2 linked regions of the Pedosphaera parvula Ellin514 genome follow. The protein of the gene in region 1 interacts with the protein of each later gene in a pairwise test. Links are inferred from orthologs where the notes say so. Each region holds a gene or a part of one and is shown in the gene's direction. Other genes may lie near its edges. The genes, in order: rplA and thrS.

Region 1 (11,109 bases):
ACGTGGCAAGCATCGTCTGCCCTTTGTTCGTTGTATATTTGAATATCGTGCCATAATTGCTGATGCCGCCTTGATACGTCGTTCCGTAAAACTCGCCGCTGCTGCCGAGAGTCAATCCGGAATAAGGAGTTCCGCCGTTCAGGCCGCCGAAATTCAGCAGTGTGGTAAACGAGTTATCCGTTTTTTTGACTCGAAAGATTGTTCCCCAACCTCCAGCGTCGCCGCCGGCTGAGGTTGTTCCATAGAAATTCCCGTCTGTTCCAACCGTCAACGCCGCATTGGGATTGGCTCCGTTGCAGACAAAAGATTTCAACGTCGACAGACCCCCGTTTGTGGTCACTTCAAAGACGAGTCCATAGCCGCCAAGGCCGCCACCAGGGGCCGTGCTATAAAAGTTGCCGTCGCTAGCCAGGGTCAACCGGCTGTTGGGCGATGCCCCGATCGTCATATTAAACGAAAGCAGAGAAGTCATCGCCCCATTGGTCGTGATTTGGAACATTGTACCACGGCCGATGCTCCCTCCCCCCGCCGTCGTTCCATAGAAATTTCCGTTGGTTGAGAGCGTCAGGGGCCCCACCGGATACGCGCCATTCGAATTATTGAAGTAGAATAGTGTCGTTAATGCTCCATTCGTGGTTACCTTGAAGATTGTTCCAAAATCACCGGGGCCGCCATGAGAAGTGGTGCCGTAAAGTTGCCCGTCCTTGCCCAGCGCCAGTCCGGAACGTGGATATGCCCCATTGGTGTTGTTGAAGGAGACCAGTGAAGTCAATGTTCCGTTCGGCGTAATTTTAAATACTGTTCCGTAATTGCTGGCACCGCCGCGATAGGTCACGCCATACAGATTGCCGTCATATCCAAAGGTCAACTTCGAATCACCGGCAGGATTGTCTCCATTCGTGCCAGCGAATGATGTCAGCGTGGTCAAAACCCCGCCGGGGGTGATTTTAAACACCGTGCCAAAATTGACGTAATTTTCGCCGTCAAAGCCACCCCAGTATGTCGTCCCGTAAAAGTTGCCATCTGCCCCCAGAACGAGGCCATTGGGACTCTGGCCAGACTCCCATCCGTAGAAATTAAACAGAGTCACCAGCGTGCCGCTGGTCGTCACTCGAAACACTGTTCCCGCGTTATTTGTCCCCCCGTCATAGGTCGTGCCGTAGAGATTGCCGTCGTTTCCCAACGTCAGCCCGGAGCGGGGATAGGAGCCATTGGTGCCATTGAAAGAGACCAACGTGGTCAAAGCACCAGTAAAGGGAGTGAACTTAAAAACCGTCCCATAGCCATTGGTGCCCCCTTGCGACGTTGTGCCGTAAAAATTGCCATCCGCAGCCTGCACCAGGTCGCCTTGCGGAGTTAGTCCATTGGTGCCAACGAATGCAAACACGGGCTCCGGTTGAAGTGTCTGAGACCGGGCAATTGCCAGGGTGCAGGCGAAAAAAAGGCCTGCGAATAAATGTTTCATCATGAATGATCCTCCGCTGACTACACACGCGCGGCGCATGGTTTTCAACTACTTTTGTATAGAGGAATGCTATTTTGCCAGCATTGTCAACACCAACCCCGCGCAGCATCCGATTTTTTGAACGGGACTCGAAGGGCAGCGAGGACATTAAAAAATAGGATGGAAGATGTGTGGGCGCGGCGGATGGCGAGTTTCGAATTTCGAATGAAGATGCTCCGCCTTCCGTTGCTCGGCGGCTACGGGGGACGAGGTTGGAGAGGGGATTTTGGCGTGGTGGAATCCTTCGGTTGGGCTGGGAGGAGCAGGTTGGCGTGTGGGGCCGAAGGTGTTCAAAACAATCATTACCCGGGGCTCAGCACTGTAGAGACCAGTGCTTCACCCCGGGCTATAACGTGGGCGGGCTTTCAGCCCTTTCCATAGAGCCTCTGGGGCGAGGCTGGAGGGGATTTTGGGGTGGTGGAATCCTTCGGTTGGAGTGGGAGGAGCAGGTTGGCGTGTGGGGCCGAAGGTGTTCGAAACAACCATTACCCGGGGCTCAGCACTGTAAAGACCAGTGCTTCACCCCGGGCTGTAACGTGGGCGGGCTTTCAGCCCTTTCCATAGAGCCTCGGGGGCGAGGTTGGAGGGGATTTTGGCGTGGTGGAATCCTTCGGTTGGGCCGGGAGGAGCAGGTTGGCGTGTGGGGCCGAAGGTGTTCGAAACAACCATTACCCGGGGCTCAGCACTGTAGACACCAGTGCTTCACCCCGGGCTGTAACGTGGGCGGGCTTTCAGCCCTTTCTATAGCGCCTCGGGGGACGAGGCGGAGAGGGGAATTGTTGGGAATGTTGGAGGACGGAGGGGACGGATGCAGAAAATTCGAATGGCGATTTTTGAGTTTTGAATGGAAAGGGTGAGTTGGTTGAGTGTGATTGCCTGGGGAGAAATGTGATCCGGCTCACACCGGGATGCTACGGGGTATTGAGGCCTGGCGGTGGGATGGAGTCGTGGGTCGCGTGCGCGAAGGGGATCGCGAAGCAAGGTTAGAGACTCCTCACGTCGTCTCCTACGCGAGAGAACGTGCCTGGCGGTTGGATGGAAGTCGTGGGTCGCGTGCGCGGGTTGGGGTGAGGGGAGTGGTTAGATCGTGGGCCGTGTTTTCGGCGTGTGGCGTGTGGACGGACGCAGAAAATTTCGAATGGCGATTTTGAATTTTGAATGGAAAGGGTGAGTTGGATGAGTGCGATTGCATGGGGAGAAATGTGATCCGGCTCACACCGGATGCTACGCGGTATTGAGGCCTGGCGGTTGGATGGAGTCGTGGGTCGCGTGCGCGAAGGGGATCGCGAAGCAAGGTTAGAGACTCCTCACGTCGTCTCCTACGCGAGAGAACGTGCCTGGCGGTGGGATTGGGATTGTGGGGCGCGTGCGCGTATGGAGGCGAAGTTGGGCGGGCACCGAAGTCCGCCCTATCGAGCCAAAAGGGTGGTTGTGATTAGCTGGCGAGTTTTTGGTAGCGGTCGGTGACGTAGTCCCAGTTGATGATGTTGAAGAAGGCGGCGACGTAGTCGGGTCGGCGGTTTTGGTATTTCAAATAGTAGGCGTGTTCCCAGACGTCGATGCCGAGGAGCGGGGTGTGGGTGAGGTTGGTCCCGTAGCGGCCCTTGAGGGCGTCGGCACCGGCGGTGGTGCCGGGTGCGCCGAGGCCGAGGGAGATGGGGGTGTCCTGGTTGGCGGTGGAGAGGATGGAGAGATGTTTGTCTGTTCCGATGACGAGCCAGGCCCAGCCGCTGCCGAAGCGTCCGAGGGCGGACTTGGTGAGTTCGTCTTTGAAGCCGGTGAAGTTCATAAAGTATTTGTCGATGGCCCGGGCGAGTTCGCCTTTGGGTTCGCCGCCACCGTTTTTGCTGAGCATTTGCCAGAAGAGGGAATGGTTGTAGTGGCCGCCGCCGTTGTTTTGGATGGCGGTGCGGACGGTTTCGGGGAGGGCGTGAGGATTATTGAGGAGTTCTTCGAGAGATTTTTTCTCGAGGTCGGGGTGGCCGGCGAGGGCTTTGTTGAGATTGGTGACGTAGGCTCCGTGGTGTTTGTCGTGATGGATTTCCATTGTCTTCGCGTCGATGTGGGGTTCGAGGGCGTCGAAGGCGTACGGCAATGGCGGGAGGGTGAAGGGGGCGGTGCTGGTGGGGACGGCGGCGATGGGGGTGTTGGTGTCGGCGGCAAGTGCGGGGAGGATGGTGGCACAGGCGGCGGTGGCGATGGCGGTGGTTTTGAGAGCGTGGCGTCGAGTGATCATAAGTAAACCCTTTCGGTTAAAAGCTGATTTCTGCGGATACCCTGTTTCCCAGAGGTCAATTGGTTGAGGGAAGATAGACGATGTGGGTGGCGGGTGGCAAGTGCGGGGAAGGAGGGTTTTGGGGGAGCCAAGTGGAATTGAGAGGTCAGCCGAGTTTCTTCAGAATTTTTTTGTGGGCGCTGGGGAAGGGGAGTTGGTGGAGTTCGGCGAGGGTCTTCCATTGAGTAGGTAAATGGGTTTGAGTGTCTGGATTGGCGAGGGTGGCGCGAAAGACTTGGAGTGTGATGCGGTAGCGGGTGATGGTGTGCTTGATGGTGCAGAGTGGAGTGGGGGAGTGTAAAGTAAGGCGAAGAGGATCGATTTGTGTGGCCGGGGTGGGATGAGGGAGGTCGGGGTTTACTTCGAGGTTGGGGAATTCCCAGAGGTGTGCATTGACGACACCGGCGGGGCGTTGGGTGACGAGGAAGCGGTGTTGATGTTCGATAACGAAGGCGAAGAATTTTCGTTGGGTTGCGGCAGTGCGTTCGCCGAGGTTGGGAAGCGATTCGACTTTGCCAGTGTGGTGGGCGATGCAATCTTGACGCACGGGACAGATGAGACATTGCGGTTGGCGTGGGGTGCAGATCAGAGCGCCGAGTTCCATCAGGGATTGATTTAAATGAGAGCAGGCTGAGGGGTGAGACTTGTTATTATTTGAATTGCTTGCAGAGACGACGAGAGCTTCGGCGAGGGACCAGAGTTGTTCGTTGGTGATTTTGTCACGGGGATTTTCTGCGATGCCAAAAAGTCGGGTGAGGACGCGGATGACATTGCCGTCGAGGAGAGGCTTGGGTTGATTAAAGGCAATGCTGGCAATGGCGCCGGCGGTGTAGCGTCCGATGCCTTTGAGAGCGAGAATGGAATCGAAGTCGCTCGGGAATGAGCCGTCGTGCCGGGACATGATTTCCTGCGCAGCTTGTTGCATATTGCGAACGCGGGTGTAGTAACCGAGGCCTTCCCAGAGTTTGTGGATGCGTTCGGGAGCGGCTTCGGCGAGAGATTGGATGGTGGGCAGGTTTTGCATCCAATGTTCCCAGTAGGGGATGACGGTTTTGACCTGGGTTTGTTGGAGCATGATTTCAGAAACCCAGATGGCGTAGGGATCGCGGGTGCGGCGCCATGGGAGGTCGCGAGCGCTTTGTGAAAACCAGTGGAGCAGGGCGGAGGCGAGGGCGTGGATCTTCAAATCCTTTTGGGAAGGCTTGGGCTCGACATTCGGTTTAGCGCGGCGGACACTTTTGCTGCTCACAGTTGCGAAGATTAAGGCAAACCCATAGGATGACACAACGCTGTGAAACCAATTACCAGTCATACCTGCAAATTAACCGATGCTCAAGCGAAGGCGCTCGAGGTTTATTTGAAGTCACATGACTTCGAACTTCGGGAAGTGCCGTACGCGCGATTTGCCGGGGCCAAAAAGGATCTCAATGTGGTTTTCTACGAGAGTGGGAAGCTCGTTTTGCAGGGGAAGGGGACGCAGGATTTCATTGAGTTTGTGCTGGAACCTGAAATTTTACAGGAGGCCAAGCTGGGTTACGAGGAGGTGCTGAATCCTGAGTTGCTGGCGCCCAGATTGGGTGTGGACGAAAGTGGCAAGGGTGATTTTTTTGGGCCTTTGTGCGTGGCAGGGGTGTATGTAAATGAATCGGTCGTGAGGGCATGGAAAGAGGCGGGGATTCGCGATTCAAAGAACATTTCCAGTGATAAGAAGATCCGGGAGCTGGCCGAACTCATCCGCGAAACCCCCGGCTGTGTGACGACTGTGGTGCCAATCGGAAATGAGGCATATAATAGGCTTTATGCGAAAATGAGGAGTGTAAATACCCTTTTGGCTTGGGGGCACGCACGGGTGATCGAGAATTTAATGGGACGGCAGCAAATGATGAAACCGCCTCCGATTCGGGCGATTAGCGACCAATTTGCTGCGAGCAAAGATACTGTGGCGAAGGCGTTAATGAACTTGGGCCGGCAAGTTGAGTTGGTGCAAAGGCATAAAGCGGAAGAGGATATAGCAGTCGCAGCGGCTTCCATTTTAGCCAGAGATGAGTTCGTGAGCCGACTAGGGACTTTGGAAAAGCAGTATGGAATGGGGTTTCCCAAGGGGGCTTCTGTTCTGGTTGACAAAGCAGCAAAAGAATTTGTCAGCCGTTATGGGAGTGAGGAATTGACGAAAGTGGCTAAGATGCATTTTCGCACGGCCTTGCGCGCGCAAGGGTTGCCAGAACCCCCAAAAACCGAGTGGCGGCGAGCTTCCTCTTCTAAGAACAAAGAAAAGGACTAAAAAAGTGCACAGAAGTGATGAAAAAGCGATTGACAGTCGTTATTACCCCAAGTAATTTCGATTTCAGTCATTGGGCCGTAAGACGAAAAAAATCATAGCCCCGGCAAGTTTTTTCGGTAATAAAGCTTGGGGAATGGTTTTTTGTCGCTTTTGTGTGTCAGGATTATAAGGTCATTTATGGCCATGCCCATGTAGCTCAGTTGGCAGAGCACGTCCTTGGTAAGGACGAGGTCATCAGTTCAATCCTGATCATGGGCTCCATTTAAATAGAAGCTGAATAGAGAAAAGTAAAAAATAACACCAGGAGATCGAGTAATGGCAAAAGAAAATTTCAATAGAACGAAACCGCACGTCAACGTCGGAACGATTGGTCACGTTGACCATGGTAAATCCACTCTTACTGCCGCCATCGTGGAAGTGCAAAACCGCAAAGGTTTGGCTCCGAAAATCTCCTACGCTGAAATCACTAAGGGCGGAACTGTGCGCGATGAAACCAAGACAGTAACCATTGCTGTTTCTCACGTGGAATACGAAAGCGCCACCCGTCACTACGCTCACGTTGACTGCCCTGGACACGCTGATTATGTAAAGAACATGATCACCGGTGCTGCGCAGATGGACGGTGCCATTCTGGTGGTCAGCGCTGCTGATGGTCCCATGCCTCAGACCCGCGAGCACATTCTGTTGGCTCGTCAGGTCGGTGTGCCTGCAATCGTGGTCTTTTTGAACAAGGTTGACCTCGTTGATGATCCGGAATTGTTGGATCTCGTCGAAATGGAAATTCGTGACTTGTTGAACAAGTATCAATTCCCAGGCGACAAGACCCCGGTTGTTCGTGGTAGCGCCACTGCCGCCATGGCTGCGAAGCCTGAAGGTGAGAAGGCTATCCAGGACTTGTTGGACGCTGTTGATGCCTTTATTCCGCTGCCGACTCGCGAAGTCGACAAGCCGTTCTTGATGTGCATCGAAGACGTATTCAACATTGAAGGTCGTGGAACCGTGGTGACTGGTCGCGTTGAACGCGGTGAGTTGAATCGTATGACCGAAGTTGAAATCATAGGACTTGGCGAGACTCGCAAGACCACAGCAACTGACATTGAAATGTTCCGTAAGCTGTTGGATAAGGCCAGTGCTGGTGACAACGTTGGCGTGCTTTTGCGCGGCACCAAGAAGGAAGAAGTTGAGCGTGGCATGGTTTTGGCCAAGCCAGGCACAATTAAGCCCCATACCAAGTTCAAGGCTGAAGTATATGTGCTCTCCAAAGAAGAGGGTGGTCGTCATACTCCGTTCTTCAACAAATATCGTCCTCAGTTTTACTTCCGCACCAGCGATGTCACTGGAAATGTGACCTTGCCTGAGGGAGTTGAAATGGTGATGCCTGGTGATAACGTTTCGGTTGAAATCGAGCTTATTGCCCCGGTCGCCATGGAAAAAGGACAACGTTTCGCCATCCGTGAGGGTGGACGCACGATCGGTGCCGGTCGTGTGAGTGACGTGGTCGTTTAAGTTTTGGCTTGAGCTTATGGAGCGTGGGAGAGTATTCTCCCACCTCCTTTTTTGTCTGGTTTGAAACTTAGAGATAGCCACTCTCAAACAGACGAGTAGGGCGGTAGCTCAATTGGTAGAGTAGCGGTCTCCAAAACCGTCGGTTGGGGGTTCGAGTCCCTCCCGCCCTGCCAAAACTGAAGTCGGAGGGGTGGCAGAGTGGTCGATCGCGGCGGTCTTGAAAACCGTTAAGGTGTAACAGCCTTCGGGGGTTCGAATCCCTCCCCCTCCGCCAAGTGTAAGCGTAAGTGTAAAGACTGTGAATAATAACTATTTTATTTATATCTGGATCGCCATAGCGGTTGTGGCCTTCGCGATTTTGTGGAAGCAAGGCCAGTTGTTGCGGCTGTCCAACTACATCCAGGAAACCCGGGAGGAGTTGAAGAAGTGCACTTGGCCGACTTGGGCGGAGCTGAAAGGTTCAACTCTGGTGGTGATGATTTGCATCGCGTTGATTGCCATCTTCACGATTGTGGTTGACTTTGTTTTTGCAAGTTTCGTCCGCTGGGTTTCATAAAAAGGATATCATTATGCGAAGCCAGTGGTTTGTAATACATACTTTGTCCGGACAAGAGCAAAAGGTTAAAGAGAGCATTGAGAAGCGGATTAAAGCCGAGGAGATGGAAGAATACATCAAGGAAGTCCTCGTGCCGATGGAAAAGGTTGTTGAAGTTCGCAACCAGAAGAAGACGGTGTCCACCCGCAAGCTCTGGCCCGGTTATGTCTTCGTTGACATGGCGCTCTTGGACGAAAACAAGCGCATTATCGAGAAACCTTGGTATTTCATTAAAGAGACCCAGGGGGTGATCGGTTTTGTTGGTGGTGAGCCACCTACGCCGACTCCAGCGGATGAAGTCGAGTCCATCAAGTCGCAGATTTCTGACTCGGAAGAGCGCGAGAAGCCGAAGGTCAATTTTGAAGTAGGTGAGACGGTCAAAATCAATAATGGACCGTTCCTTAATTTCAGCGGCGTAATTGAGGAAATTGAGCCCGAGCGCGGCAAGTTGAAGGTAACGGTCAATATTTTCGGTCGTAACACGCCGGTGGAATTAGAATACTGGCAGGTAGAAAAAGCTTAATTAGAGATTTTATGGCAAAGAAGATTACTGGACAGATTAAATTGCAAATTCCTGCCGGGCAGGCAAATCCGGCACCGCCCGTTGGTCCTGCTTTAGGTCAACACGGCGTGAACATCATGGCGTTTTGCAAAGAATTTAATGCGGCTACAAAAGCAGATACTGGTCTCGTCATTCCGGTGGTGATCACCGTTTATCAAGACAAGTCATTTACCTTCATTACCAAATCTCCACCCGCTTCTGTTCTGCTGAAGAAAGCTGCTGGAATTACTTCCGGTTCCAAGACGCCCAACAAGGAAAAGGTTGGCAAGGTAACGCGTAAGCAGGTCTTGGATATCGTAAAGTTGAAGCTCAAAGATTTGAACGCGTCTTCCGAGGAAGCTGGTTTTCGCGTTGTAGCTGGAACTGCCCGCAGCATGGGCATTGACATTGTCGGTTAAATTCAACCGCGGGAGAGCTCATAACTCGTTTGCACCGCTCAAATAAATGCCAAAGAAATACAGTAAGAGATATAGGAAAGGCCTCGAGTTGGTAGATGCAAAGAATCACTACCCCCTCAAGAATGCCGTGGAAGTGTTGGCCAAGTTCCCGAAAGCCAAATTCAACGAAACGGTCGAGGTTGCTTTCAGGCTAGGCGTCGATCCCAAACAATCGGACCAAATGGTTCGTGGCACAGTTCCTTTGCCTCATGGCAGTGGAAAAACAGTGAAGGTCCTTGTTTTCGCCAAGAACGGTGCCGCGGCTGATGCGGCTCGTGCAGCAGGAGCTGAGTTTGTCGGGTATGAGGAAATGATCAAAAAGTGCGTCGAAGGATGGACTGACTTTGATATTGCCATCGCTACTCCTGAGTCAATGGTCGAAGTTCGTAAGTTGGGTAAGGTGCTGGGGCCTCGCGGTTTAATGCCTAATCCCAAGACTGGCACTGTAACTGACGACACTGCCAAAGCGGTGAAAGAAGTTAAAGCGGGCCGCGTTGAGTTCAAGCTGGATAAGTCTGGTAATGTTCATGTTCCCGTTGGAAAGGCCTCCTTTACGCCCGCCCAACTCGCGGAAAATGCCCGTGCTGTTATTGAAGCGGTTGCCAAGGCCCGTCCATCAAGCGTAAAAGGCTCTTATCTCCAGAGCTGCACGCTGTCTGCTACCATGAGTCCGCCCGTGCGCATTGATTTGCGTGAGTTTGTGGCGACTGTTTAACCCTTAATTTCACAAGAACATGCGTGCTGAAAAGAAAAACATTACTCAAGAATATCTTTCCCGCCTGAATGCGTCGCCCTTCTTTATTGTGGTGAACTATCAAGGCTTGAAGGTGGGACCGATCACTGATTTGCGCAAACGCCTGATTAAGGCTGGAGCTGAGGTCCACGTGGTCAAAAACTCATTATTCCGCATCGCCGCCAAGGAAGCCGGTGTGGCAGATTTGAATGGCGCTTTGACCGGACAGATTGCTGTAATTACTGGTCAGAAGGACGTTTCTGCAGCTGCCAAGATCGTTAAAACCTTTAGCAGCGAGTTTGAGAAGCTGAAAGTTAAATTCGGTTATTTGAACAATAATCGATTGGAAGCGTCTGACTTGTCTGCGTTGGCAGATTTGCCGTCCATCGAAGTTCTCCGTGGCAAATTGCTCGGCGTTCTGCAAGCCCCGGCCTCTACGTTGGTGGCCTTGCTCAATACGCCAGGAAGCCAGCTAGCTCGTGTTTTGCAAGCCCGAGTAGACAAAGGAGCGTAATAGGGTATAATTTAGGGCTTTTGCAGCCCGAATGATTTCGGTCCCATTCTAGCCGATGGGATCGAAAATAACAAACAACAAGGTAAATCGTCGGCTTGCAGGCAGTAGGCTTAATGCATCCATGGCCGTGGATGGCGACGAGACTGAAAGGTTAACATGGCTGACTTAGCAACACTCGTAGATCAACTCGGAAAATTGACCGTTATCGAAACCGCAGAATTGGTTAAGCAACTGGAATCCGCCTGGGGCGTTACTGCCGCAGCTCCCGTTGCCGCAGCTGCCGCACCTGGTGCTGGCGGTGGCGCTGCTGCTCCTGCAGCAGAAGCCAAGACTGCCTTTGACGTGATCCTCGTCTCGGTTCCTGCCGACAAGAAGATCTCTGTCATTAAGGTTGTTCGTGAAGTCAAGGCTGGCCTCGGTTTGGCTGAAGCCAAAGCATTGGTGGAAGGTGCTCCAAAGCCCGTGCTCGAAGGTGCTCCAAAGGCGGATGCAGATGCCGCCAAGAAGAAGCTGGAAGAAGCTGGCGCCAAGGTCGAAGTCAAGTAATCGTCCTTTTATATTCAGGGCGGTAGGTTCATTCCTACCGCCCTGAATCGCCTGCAAGACTGATTTTTACGCCGGTACACTTGCAAACTGAATCGGAAGAAGCAGATTAAAGAAGATTTACAATCAAAACTGCGATGAGCGGTTTTAAGTCTGGCA
Region 2 (11,151 bases), on another replicon or contig:
GGTTCAGTCGACTTTCCAAAGCTCTGCTTGTATAGGTTTTACCGGATTTGCATACTGCGTCCGCACCGATGATTAAGCATAATAAACATCTGTTTCTTTTTGTCGGGATCATTCTCTCCTTGTTCCTATCGCTTCCCCTGGCAGTGACCGCCGAGACGGAACTGGTGCCGCCGGGGTTTCGGCCCATTCCGCTCGGGGTGCATGCGTTGAAGGGCGGGAAGGTGGTGGTGAAGCCCGGTGAAACTTTGGACGGCGCTACGATCCTCATCCGGGACGGTTTTATTGAGAAGGTGGGAAAGGATCTTGCCATTCCGGCCGATGCACGGGTTTGGGACATGAAAGGGCTGACGATCTATGCCGGTTTAATCGACCCTTACCTCGCTCTTGAAGCCAAACCTGCGGCCAAGGCGGAAAAGAAGGATTCGGAGGATTCCGGCCTGACGGGCGGTGGAATCAGATTTTTTGGCACCACTCCGCAGGAACACGAAACCGAAGGGCCGGGAAGCGAAGTGGGATTGGTCACACCCGAACGTCGCATGGCCCGCACCTTCGCTCCGGATGCCAAGGTATTGGCGAGTCTGCGGGAACTGGGATTCACCACCGCCAATGTGGTTCCGAACAAGGGGATTATTCGCGGCACGAGCACGTTTGTAGCGCTTTCGGATGAAGAACCGAGCCACGCCATCATCAAACCGGATGTGTTCCAACACGTTTCCTTTGACCTCGAAAACCGCAAAGAAGATACCTATCCCGAATCGCCGATGGGCGCGGTGGCGGCGGTGAGGCAGGCCTTCTTCGACGCGCAACATTATATTATCGAACAGGTATATCATCAGAAGCATCCCGACGTGCATAAGCGCCCGGCGTTCAATTTCAATGTGAGTCTGGAAGCATTGGCGCCAGCGACTCAAAAGCGGATGAAGGTGGTTTTCGATCCGAAGGACGCCTTGCTGGTGGATCGTGCGGCGCGCATTGCGCACGAGATGAATCTGGATTTTTACATGGTCTCGAGCGGCGAGGAATGGCGTCGCCCGGACCTGGCCAAAGCGGCGGGAGTGCCATTCATCGTTCCACTTAATTATCCCGCGCTCCCGAAGATGCCCAGCGATGATGATTGGAGCCAGGTGACGTTGGATGAATTGCGCGCGTGGGATTGGGCTCCGGAAAACCCGGCGGTGCTGCACAATCAAGGACTCGAGATTGCCCTGACCACTTCGGGACTCACCGAGAAAAAGGATTTCCGCAAAAACCTGCGACTGGCGATCGATCGCGGCTTGTCCGAAACCAACGCGCTCGCGGCGATGACGACCGTGCCGGCAAAACTTTGCGGTCTCGATAATTTGCTCGGAACCATCGAACCCGGCAAGCAGGCCAACTTCACGATCGTGAATGGGAAAGGCTACTTCGATCCGGAATCAAAGGTTCATTCCGTCTGGATCGATGGTCGGTTTTATCGCGTGCCCGGCGAATCTGCTGAGGAGGAGGAAAAGGAGGGGAAGCCAGCGAAGACACAGGAGCGCGAAGAAAAAGTAGCAAAGCCCACCACGCCGGAAGGGGGCGATCCCAACAAGATCCAGCCTGAATCTCCGGAGACGGGCGCTCCTGAAAAGACCAAACCAAAACCCGAGACAAAGCCGGAGACAAAACCTGAGATTGCCACAACCGAGCCAGGCAAATCAAAAGAGGATAAAAAGCAGGAGGAAAAGGAAAAGAAGCTGGCCAAGATGAAAGATCTGCAGAAGCGCATTGCCCATTCACCTTTGGAAGGGCGCGGCGCCATCAGCAATCCACCCGCCCTGCTAATCCGCGGCGCGACGATTTGGACCTGCGGTCCGGAAGGCCGGTTGGAGAATGCTGACTTCTATATCAAGGGCGGCAAAGTTGAGCAGGTTGGAACGAACCTTTTTGCCCACAGCAGCGTTCCCAAGGACACCACAGTCATTAAAGGTGATAACCTCAACATCACACCCGGCATCATTGATTGTCACAGCCACAGCATGATTCTTGGCGATGTGAACGAATCCACCCTGCCCTCTACGGCGATGGTGAGGATTGGCGATGTGGTCAATTCTGAAACCGAAAATATTTACCTGCAACTGGCTGGCGGCCTGACTGTGGCCAACCTGCTTCACGGCTCCGCCAATCCAATCGGCGGCCAAAACTGCGTCATCAAACTGCGCGACGGTGAAACACCGGAAGGTCTCAAATTCGAAGGAGCCATGCTTGGGATTAAATTTGCTCTCGGCGAAAACGTGAAGCAAGCGAACTGGGGTGACAAAGCCGTAACACGTTTTCCGCAGACCCGCATGGGTGTGGAAACATTTTTTGCCAACCGTTTCACGGCCGCGCAACAATATCTCAAGGCTTGGGCCGATTATAAAAAGTCGGGCGGTCTGCCACCCCGTCGCGATTTGGAATTGGAAGCCATTGGCGAAATCATCCAGGGCAAACGTCTCATTCATTGCCATTCGTATCGGCAGGATGAAATCCTGATGCTGATGCGATTGATGGAGCGGTTTGGCGTAAAGATCGGCACATTCCAGCACGTGCTGGAGGGTTACAAGATCGCCGATGAAATCGCGAAGCACGGGGCGGGAGGATCCACTTTCTCCGATTGGTGGGCCTACAAATTCGAAGTGTACGACGCCATTCCTTACAACGGCAGTTTGATGCGTGATCGCGGCGTGGTGGTTTCCTTTAACTCTGATTCAGACGAATTGGCCCGCACCATGAATTTGGAAGCGGCCAAAGCTGTGAAGTATGGCGGGGTTCCTGAAGAGGAGGCGCTGAAATTCGTTACGTTGAATCCGGCGAAACAGTTGCACATCGATAAAAATGTCGGCTCGCTTGAACCGGGTAAGGATGCCGATTTTGTTCTCTGGTCCAAATCTCCCCTGAGTTCCGAAACCATCTGCCTGGAAACCTGGATTGAAGGCAAAAAGTATTTTGACTATTCATTATCCCCTGCCCGCACGAAAGCCCTGAGCCAGGAGCGCGCTGATCTCATCGCCAAAGCCCAAAAGCTGGCCAAGCTTTCCGATGACGGCAGCGGTTCCGGTGAAGGCGGCTCGGATGATAAGTCTTTTTTCCATCAATCCCTTGAACACAAGTACGATGGCCATGTGCGGCATTGTCTCGATGAAGAATAATCTTTTAAGAAAACCGAGTCGGCCTTACCACCACGCATTGTGGTCGGCTGTCGCTGGTATCCTGCTGGCTTTTACTGCCAGCCGTGTTTCGGCTGAATCCATGTTGCTGAGCAACGCCATTGTGCACACCGTCTCCCACGGCACCATCACGAACGGGCAGGTGTTGGTGAATGGAAATAAGATTGAAGCGGTTGGCACGAATCTCACAGCCTCCTCAGCCAAGGTCATCGATCTCAAAAGCCAGCACCTTTATCCCGGGATGATCGCACTGGACAGCGCGCTGGGTTTGACGGAAATCGAAGCCGTGCGCGCCACCCGCGATATGAGCGAAGTGGGAGACTACCACCCTGAGGTGCAATCCTGGATTGCCGTAAACCCGGATTCCGAACTTATTCCCGTCACTCGCGCCAATGGCATCTCTCATGTCGAACCCGCACCGCAAGGTGGTGTGGTCGGAGGAGTTTCCGGAGTCGTCGCGCTGGATGGTTGGACGACCGAACAAATGACCATCAAACGTCCTGCCGCACTGCATGTGTATTGGCCGGAGATGAAGCTCGACACGACGCCCAAGGAAAAGTTCAAGGATCAATCCAAATACAAATCTCTCGAAGACCAGGCGAAGGAGCGCCAGTTGAAGATAAAGTCGCTGGACGATTTCTTTCTGGAAGCCCGCGCCTATGCGAAGGCACGGGAGGTCGCGAAAGGAAAAGGCACTGATTTTGGCATCAATCCGCCGTGGGAAGCGATGTTGCCCGTGGTCCGTGGAGAGATTCCCATCATGGTCCATGCTGATGAATTCCGGCAAATTAAAGCCGCTCTCCGTTGGGCCCAAACCAACCAATACAAAATAGTGTTGGTGAATGGGAACGATGCAATGATGGCTGCCGACATTCTTTCCTCGAGCAAAACACCGGTCGTTTTTGAACGCACCTTCGCGATACCGCCACGGGATTATGAAGCCTACGACGCGCATTATCGCACACCTGAATTACTCCGCCGCGCCGGCGTGAAAGTGGCGTTCAGCGTTGGTTCCGACAGCTTTCATGCCGCCATGGCCAAGAATCTTCCTTACTCAGCGGCCCAGGCGGTGGCTTTCGGTCTGCCGGAAGAGGAGGCGCTCAAAGGGCTGATGCTCTATCCAGCCGAAATTTTGGGCATCGCAGACCGGCTTGGCTCCATTGAAGCCGGCAAGGAAGCGACGCTTTTTGTTTGTGACGGCAGCATTCTAGACCTGCGCGCGAATGTGAAGCAAATGTGGATCGCCGGAAAGGAAGTCAGCCTGGAGAGCCGACACACCCGCCTCTACGAAAAATATAAGAATCGGCCTCGAACCAAATAGCTTTGCTCCCGAAATTCGTCGCACCAAAACCCGCCACAAATCATGAATACACTCTCCCCGCTTCGAACATTGCCACTTTTCCTTGCGCTGGCGGTTACACCAATCACCTACTCAGGAGCACAATCGACCAATCATCCCGCTCCACTCACCCGCGCCCATGCCCATAACGATTACGAGCATAAGCACCCGTTCTTCGATGCAGTCGAGCAAGGCTTTTGCAGCGTGGAGGCGGATATCCATTTAGTGAATGGGCAACTGTTGGTCGCTCACAATTCCAGGGATGTCGATCCAGCGAAGACTTTGCAATCGCTCTACCTGGATCCGATGCGCCAACGCATCAAGAAGAATGGTGGACGGCTATATGCCAACGGCCCGGAATGCACGCTGCTGATTGATTTTAAAACCGAGGGCAAAACCACCTATGCAGTTCTTGGCAAGGTTCTGGCCGAATACTCCGATATTCTGAGCGTCTTTAAAGATGGCAAACTGGAAACCAACGCCATCACTGTGGTCCTCACCGGCGGTTACTCGCGCGAAGCGGTCAAGGCTCAAGCCATGCGTTATGCGGTTTGCGATGGCAAAATTCCCGATTTGGAGAAGAATCCACCCGCAAATCTCGTGGCCTGGATCAGTGAGGATTGGAGTAAATTTTTCAAGTGGCAGGGCCATGGCCAGATGCCGGTGGACGAAAAGGAAAGATTGATTCAATTCGTCACCAAGGCCCATGAACAGGGTCGCCGCATACGCTTTTGGGATGCGCCTGACCGGCCCGCTTTCTGGAAGGAAATGCTGGCCGATGGCGTCGATTTGATCAACACGGACGACTTGAAAGGTTTTCAAACATTTTACAATTCAAGGTGATAAGGGTATTGCGTGACTACTTTCGTTTGCCAAAAGCCTTTGGATTCGTTAGTGTTTGACCATGGCAGCAAGCCAGAGCACAACTACGACATTTTAGCGTTCACGGAAAAGAACCCGTGGACGCCAACGCCTCGATTTTGCCTTTCGAGGCGTTTTTGTTTACCCGTTTAAGCAACCTGGAAATCTATAGATATGCGTTACGTCATGAAACAGAAGGTGTTCTCTTTTGGTGATGATTTCGTCATCAAAGATGAGCAGGGAAAGGAGGTCTTCTTCGTGGATGGCCGTGCCTTTAGCCTGGGCGACAAGCTTTCGTTTCAAGACATGAGCGGAAATGAACTGGCATTCATTTCTCAAAAACTTTTGTCGTGGGGACCAACCTACGAGATCTATCGTGGCGGAGACCTGGCTGCGGTGGTGAAAAAGCATCTGTTCACGCCCCTGCATTGCCGATTCACCGTCGATGTGCCCGGCCCTGATGACCTGGAAGCGCGGGGCAGTTTTACTGACATGGAATACACTTTTGAGCGCGGTGGCCGGAGGGTTGCTGAAGTATCAAAACGCTGGTTTTCCTGGTCGGACACTTATGGCGTCGAAACAACTCCTGACGCTGATGATATTTTGATTCTAGCCAGCACTGTCGTTATCGATTTGATCTGCCATGGCGATCGTAAAAACCATTAACATTTATCCACATGCAACAAAAACCTGAAGCTGAACGGAAAACTCTGGATGATCGCCAGAAAATGACTGACCTGGAACGCGTCCGCCATTCCTGCGCGCACGTGCTCGCCACCGCCATTCTCCGCCTTTGGCCGGATGCCCAGTTTGCCGCCGGTCCGCCGGTCGAAAACGGCTTTTACTACGATGTCGAACTCAGCCATCGCATCTCCCCGGAAGATTTCGAGAAGATCGAGGCCGAGATGAAGAAGGAAACCAAGGCCAACAATACTTTCGAGAAAGTCGTTGTAACCCGCGAACAGGCGATTAAGGATGCCCAGACCGGCCGCCTGGCTGCGTTGGGTGAACGTGGCACTCCCAGCAAGTTCAAACTGGATATCGTTCAGAACATTCCTGAGAACGAACCTATTTCGTATTACAAGAACGGAGACTTCCTTGACCTCTGCGCCGGACCTCACGTCATGCGCACCGGCAACATCGGGGCTTTCAAGCTGACCCACGTCGCCAGTGCTTATTACAAAGGCGATGAAAAGAATCCTCAACTCCAGCGCATCTACGGCACTGCCTTCAAGAATAAGACCGAGATGGAGGCTTACTTCACCATGTTGGAAGAGGCGAAGAAGCGCGACCATCGAAAGATTGGTCAGGAGATGGGACTCTTTGCCATTGATACGGAATATGTCGGCCCCGGTCTGCCACTTTGGTTGCCCAAAGGTACCATGATCGTGGAAGAATTGGAGAACCTCGCAAAGGAAACCGAGTTCGCAGCAGGTTATGTGCGTGTGAAAACTCCACACCTGGCCAAGGAAAAGATGTACAAGACCTCCGGCCACCTGCCCTATTATGCGGAGAGCATGTTTCCGCCGATGGAATTAAAGGAAAAAGGTGGAGACAGCAATGAGGAGGCGGAACGTTATTATCTCAAAGCCATGAATTGCCCGCATCATCACCGCATCTTTGCGGCGGAACCGCACAGTTATCGCGATCTCCCATTGCGCCTGGCGGAATATGGCACTTGCTATCGTTACGAGCAGTCGGGCGAACTGTTCGGTCTCATGCGTGTCCGTTCGCTCAACATGAACGATGCACATATTTATTGCACCGAAGAGCAATTTGCGGATGAGTTCAACGCAGTGAATGAAATGTATCTGAAATACTTCAAGATTTTCGGTTTGGAGAAATATCAGATGCGCTTCAGCACCCACGATCCAAAGCGGCTGGGCGACAAGTTTGTGAATGAACCCGAACTCTGGAAGAAGACCGAGGACATGGTTCGCAACGTGTTGGTCAAAAACAACATTAACTTTGTTGAAGTGCCGAATGAAGCCGCGTTTTACGGCCCCAAGATTGACGTGCAGGTTTGGAGCGCGATTGGCCGTGAATTTACCATTGCCACCAATCAAGTTGATTTCGCCGTCCCCGCAAAGTTCGGCCTGACTTATCGCGATCGCGACAATACCGAGAAAACCCCGCTCTGCATTCATCGTGCGCCACTCGGCACTCACGAACGCTTCATCGGATTCCTGATCGAGCATTATGCGGGCAACTTCCCGCTCTGGCTGGCTCCCGATCAGGTGCGTGTGCTGACTATTGGCGATGACGAAGCCTTGGTGAACTACGCCAAACTGATTGCCAACGAACTCCGCGCGAACATGGTTCGTTGCGAAACCGATTTTCGTACCGACCCTATCAAAGCCAAGATTGCCGAGGCCGAGCAGACCAAAGTCCACACCATGCTCGTCATCGGACCGCGCGATATGGAAGCTGGCAACGTCAGTGTGCGTCTCCATGGCAAAGGCAGCCTCGGTGCCAAGCCAAAGGGAGAAGTGATTGCTGACATACTGGCTTCAATCAAAGAGCGTCGGAGCTAATCCTTATTCTGTCCATGCGCCAGGCGTGATTCCACTCGCACCTGGCGCATTTGATTACTATACTGGAATTGCGCATGAAACGTTTGTTACTTGCCCTGTTGTCTCTCGCACTAGTCTTCGCGGCAAATGCCGATGAAGGAATGTGGCTTTTCAATCAACCACCTCGTGAAATCCTGCAATCACGCTTTCAGTTCGCTCCCAGCGATGCCTGGTTGGAGCACCTGCAAAAATCTTCGGTCCGCTTCAACTCTGGCGGCTCCGGCAGTTTCGTCAGTGCGGATGGGTTGCTGATTTCCAATCATCATGTTGGTGCGGACGCCTTGCAAAAACTAAGCACGCAGGAGAAGAACTTCCTGCGCGATGGCTTTCACGCACAATCCTTTGCAGAGGAGATAAAATGCCTGGACCTGGAACTCAATGTTCTGGATTCCATTGAAGATGTGACCAGTCGTGTTAACGCTGCCATACCAAAGGCAGTTGATGCCTCAACAGCCTTTCTAGCAAGGCGCAAGATCATTGCCGAAATCGAAAAGGAATCTCAGGATAAAACCAGCATGCGCTCGGACGTTGTCACCCTCTGGCAGGGCGGCGCTTATCATCTTTACCGCTACAAGCGCTTTACCGACGTGCGACTGGTGTTTGCGCCTGAACAACAGATCGCTTTCTATGGTGGCGATCCTGACAATTTTGAATTTCCTCGCTACGACCTCGATATCTGCCTCTTCCGCGCCTACGAAAATGGCAAGCCAGCCACGGTCACAAACTTTCTCAGATTTTCTGCCTCCGGCCCCAAGGATGGCGATTTGGTCTTTGTCTCCGGCCACCCGGGACACACCAGTCGCCTGCTCACGATGTCGGAGTTGGAAGGGCTTCGCGATGAAACCATGCCTTTCAATCTCAGCACTCTCAAACGTCTGGAGGTCCTGCTTGGCAATTGGAGTGCGCGCAACGATGAAAATGCCCGCCGCGCAAGGAAACTCCTCTTTAGCGCTCAAAACGCACGCAAGGCCAATGACGGACGCCTCGCCGGTCTGCTTGATCCGGATTTAATGAATCCGAAGTCAAAGGCCGAATCTGATTTTAAGACCAAGCTCGTTGGCCAGTCTCAATATGCAGATGCGCTCGCGGCATATGACAAAATAACCGAAGCTACCAAAATCCTCATGGCTCAGTCCCGACGACACGCGTTGCTCGAAGGCGGCCAGGCATTTAACTGTGACAGCTTCCGCATCGCCCGCACCTTGTTGCGTGCAGGTGAGGAACGTCCCAAGCCCAATGGTGAACGCCTCCGCGAATTTTCCGAATCGGGCAAAACGTCTCTGGAAATTGCGCTGTTTTCTGAAAAGCCAATTTACACCGATCTGGAGATTCTCACTCTTTCCGACTCGCTCACATTCCTCGCAACCCAATTTGGCGCGAATGATCCGCTTGTGAAAAAAGTTTTGGCTGGCAAATCACCGCGAGATCGTGCTGTGGAGTTGATCACTGGCACCAAAGTGCGCGACGTCGCTTTTCGCAAGCACCTCTATGAAGGAAGTGCAGCCGCAGTTACCGCAGCTCATGATCCCATGATCGAACTGGCTCGCCTGGTCGATCCTGACGCTCGCGCATTGCGCAAGGTTGCGGAGGAGCAGGACGAGATCAAGCAGCAGGCGCATGCTGCCATTTCACGGGCCCGCAACGCATTGCTGGGCACTTCCGGCTATCCCGATGCCACATTCACTCTGCGCCTCTCCTTCGGCACCGTGAAAGGTTATGAAGAAGATAAAAAGACGGTGCTTCCCTTCACCACCTTGGGAGGACTCTACGCTCGCGCAAAGGAGATGAAGAATCGTCCGCCATTCGACTTGCCAATCCTCTGGGAAAAACGCAAATCACATCTAAACTTGAAAACTCCCTTTAATTTTGTGAGCACTTGCGACATCATCGGTGGAAACTCCGGCAGCCCCGTGGTCAACCGCGCAGGTGAATTTATTGGCATTATCTTTGACGGCAACTTGCAAAGCTTGCCCTGGGATTACGCATATAACGACAAGCAAGGACGTGCTGTGTCCGTCGATTCCGCCGCCATCCTTGAAGCGCTGAACAACGTCTACGGCGCCAGGGAACTGGCGGGCGAACTGCTAAAAGGACGGCGCATTCAGTAAACCTCTTGCCTTAGCCGATGATTCACTATTATTGGGATGTATTTCTAGAGTTGATACGCACTCCGTTTCAGCACGTGGAATTAATTTGGGGTATTGTTCCGCTCTACTTTGGGCTCCTGTTGAATGAACTTACATCTGGTAAAGCGAACTTCCGCACCGCCATCCAGACTGGATTCAGCTTTCTCTGGGCCGCAGCGCAATGGCTTTATCCTTATTTCCGACCACACGCAACCGGCGCACGCCAGATCGAGTGGGGCTCGATGCCTGGCATCAATCTCGTGGTAACGATTCTGGTAATTGCCTTCGGTGCAGCCGCCCTCTTCAGTGGTATCCGGCGTCGATATCCCAAATATGGCTCCTTTCTTGGTTATACCCGCTTCAGCAACTACTTCATGATCACCATCTTTGCTATTCAGGCACATTATCCGGAGCTGGGGTGGACCTGGGATCGACTGATTGCCATCGCCCTCTTCGCGCTGCCTATTTGGTTGATCCTGCATTTCGGTTTGATGCCCATCCGCAAGTGATTGGGAAAACACCCGCCACTTCCTTCCTTTAGTGGATTAGACCGCGCTTTGCCTGAACATTTCAACCTGATAGCGCACTTGACGCCCTTTGCCGGGTTGGCTTACCCTTCCCGACTCGCTGGATGGCGAAAACCTATTATATTAGGAAAGCTGGTTTTGAGTTTAACGGAAAGGTTTGCTTGTGAACGTTACAGTTGAAAATTTAGCCCCATGCAAAAAGTTGGTTAGGGTGGAAGTCGAATCGCCGGAAGTTGACAAGGCGTTTGATTCCATGATCAAGGATTTCCAACGTCAGGCCGCGCTGCCAGGCTTTCGTCCGGGCAAAGCTCCCCGCGACATGGTCGTGAAGCGCTACGAGAAGGACATCCAGGACGAAGTCAAAAGGAAGCTCATCCCCGATGCCTACCGCAAAGCCATTGAAGAGCAAAAGCTCGAAGTAGTGGGCGCTCCGGACATCGAAGAGATCCAGTTCTCTCGCGGCCAGGCCCTCCAATTTGCCGCCACCATCGAGACCGCACCCGAATTCGAACTGCCCGAATACAAAGGCATCCCCGCGAAGCGCGAAACCACTCAGGT

What was found.
Region 2: the proteins of rplA (region 1) and thrS interact in binary tests that used the Escherichia coli proteins (3 or more experiments, as listed by UniProt). The link is inferred for Pedosphaera parvula Ellin514 from one-to-one orthologs.

Annotation. Positions count from the first base shown.
Region 1 is NZ_ABOX02000010.1:134,546-145,654, reverse strand. What follows is about bases 8,116-11,021. They hold rplA (50S ribosomal protein L1), read left to right. Parts: upstream 8,116-9,167; coding sequence 9,168-9,875; downstream 9,876-11,021. Other genes in these bases: rplL (50S ribosomal protein L7/L12), read left to right, coding at 10,564-10,953; rplJ (50S ribosomal protein L10), read left to right, coding at 9,895-10,407; rplK (50S ribosomal protein L11), read left to right, coding at 8,696-9,121; nusG (transcription termination/antitermination protein NusG), read left to right, coding at 8,136-8,684; secE (preprotein translocase subunit SecE), read left to right, coding at 8,116-8,122. Outside these bases: CFLAV_RS32130 (choice-of-anchor tandem repeat GloVer-containing protein), read right to left, coding at 1-1,468; CFLAV_RS10300 (superoxide dismutase), read right to left, coding at 2,940-3,740; mutY (A/G-specific adenine glycosylase), read right to left, coding at 3,886-5,028; rnhC (ribonuclease HIII), read left to right, coding at 5,071-6,060; tuf (elongation factor Tu), read left to right, coding at 6,376-7,566; more of secE, read left to right, coding at 7,865-8,115. UniProt on the Escherichia coli protein: One of the primary rRNA binding proteins, it binds very close to the 3'-end of the 23S rRNA. Forms part of the L1 stalk. It is often not seen in high-resolution crystal structures, but can be seen in cryo_EM and 3D reconstruction models.
Region 2 is NZ_ABOX02000024.1:71,556-82,706, reverse strand. The notes cover bases 5,525-8,472. They hold thrS (threonine--tRNA ligase), read left to right. Parts: upstream 5,525-6,044; coding sequence 6,045-7,901; downstream 7,902-8,472. Other genes in these bases: CFLAV_RS18205 (S46 family peptidase), read left to right, coding at 7,976-8,472; CFLAV_RS18215 (LURP-one-related/scramblase family protein), read left to right, coding at 5,554-6,033. Also shown: CFLAV_RS18230 (amidohydrolase family protein), read left to right, coding at 69-3,149; CFLAV_RS18225 (amidohydrolase family protein), read left to right, coding at 3,139-4,488; CFLAV_RS18220 (phosphatidylinositol-specific phospholipase C/glycerophosphodiester phosphodiesterase family protein), read left to right, coding at 4,531-5,349; more of CFLAV_RS18205, read left to right, coding at 8,473-10,048; CFLAV_RS18200 (hypothetical protein), read left to right, coding at 10,066-10,575; tig (trigger factor), read left to right, coding at 10,757-11,151. UniProt on the Escherichia coli protein: Catalyzes the attachment of threonine to tRNA(Thr) in a two-step reaction: L-threonine is first activated by ATP to form Thr-AMP and then transferred to the acceptor end of tRNA(Thr). The rate-limiting step is amino acid activation in the presence of tRNA.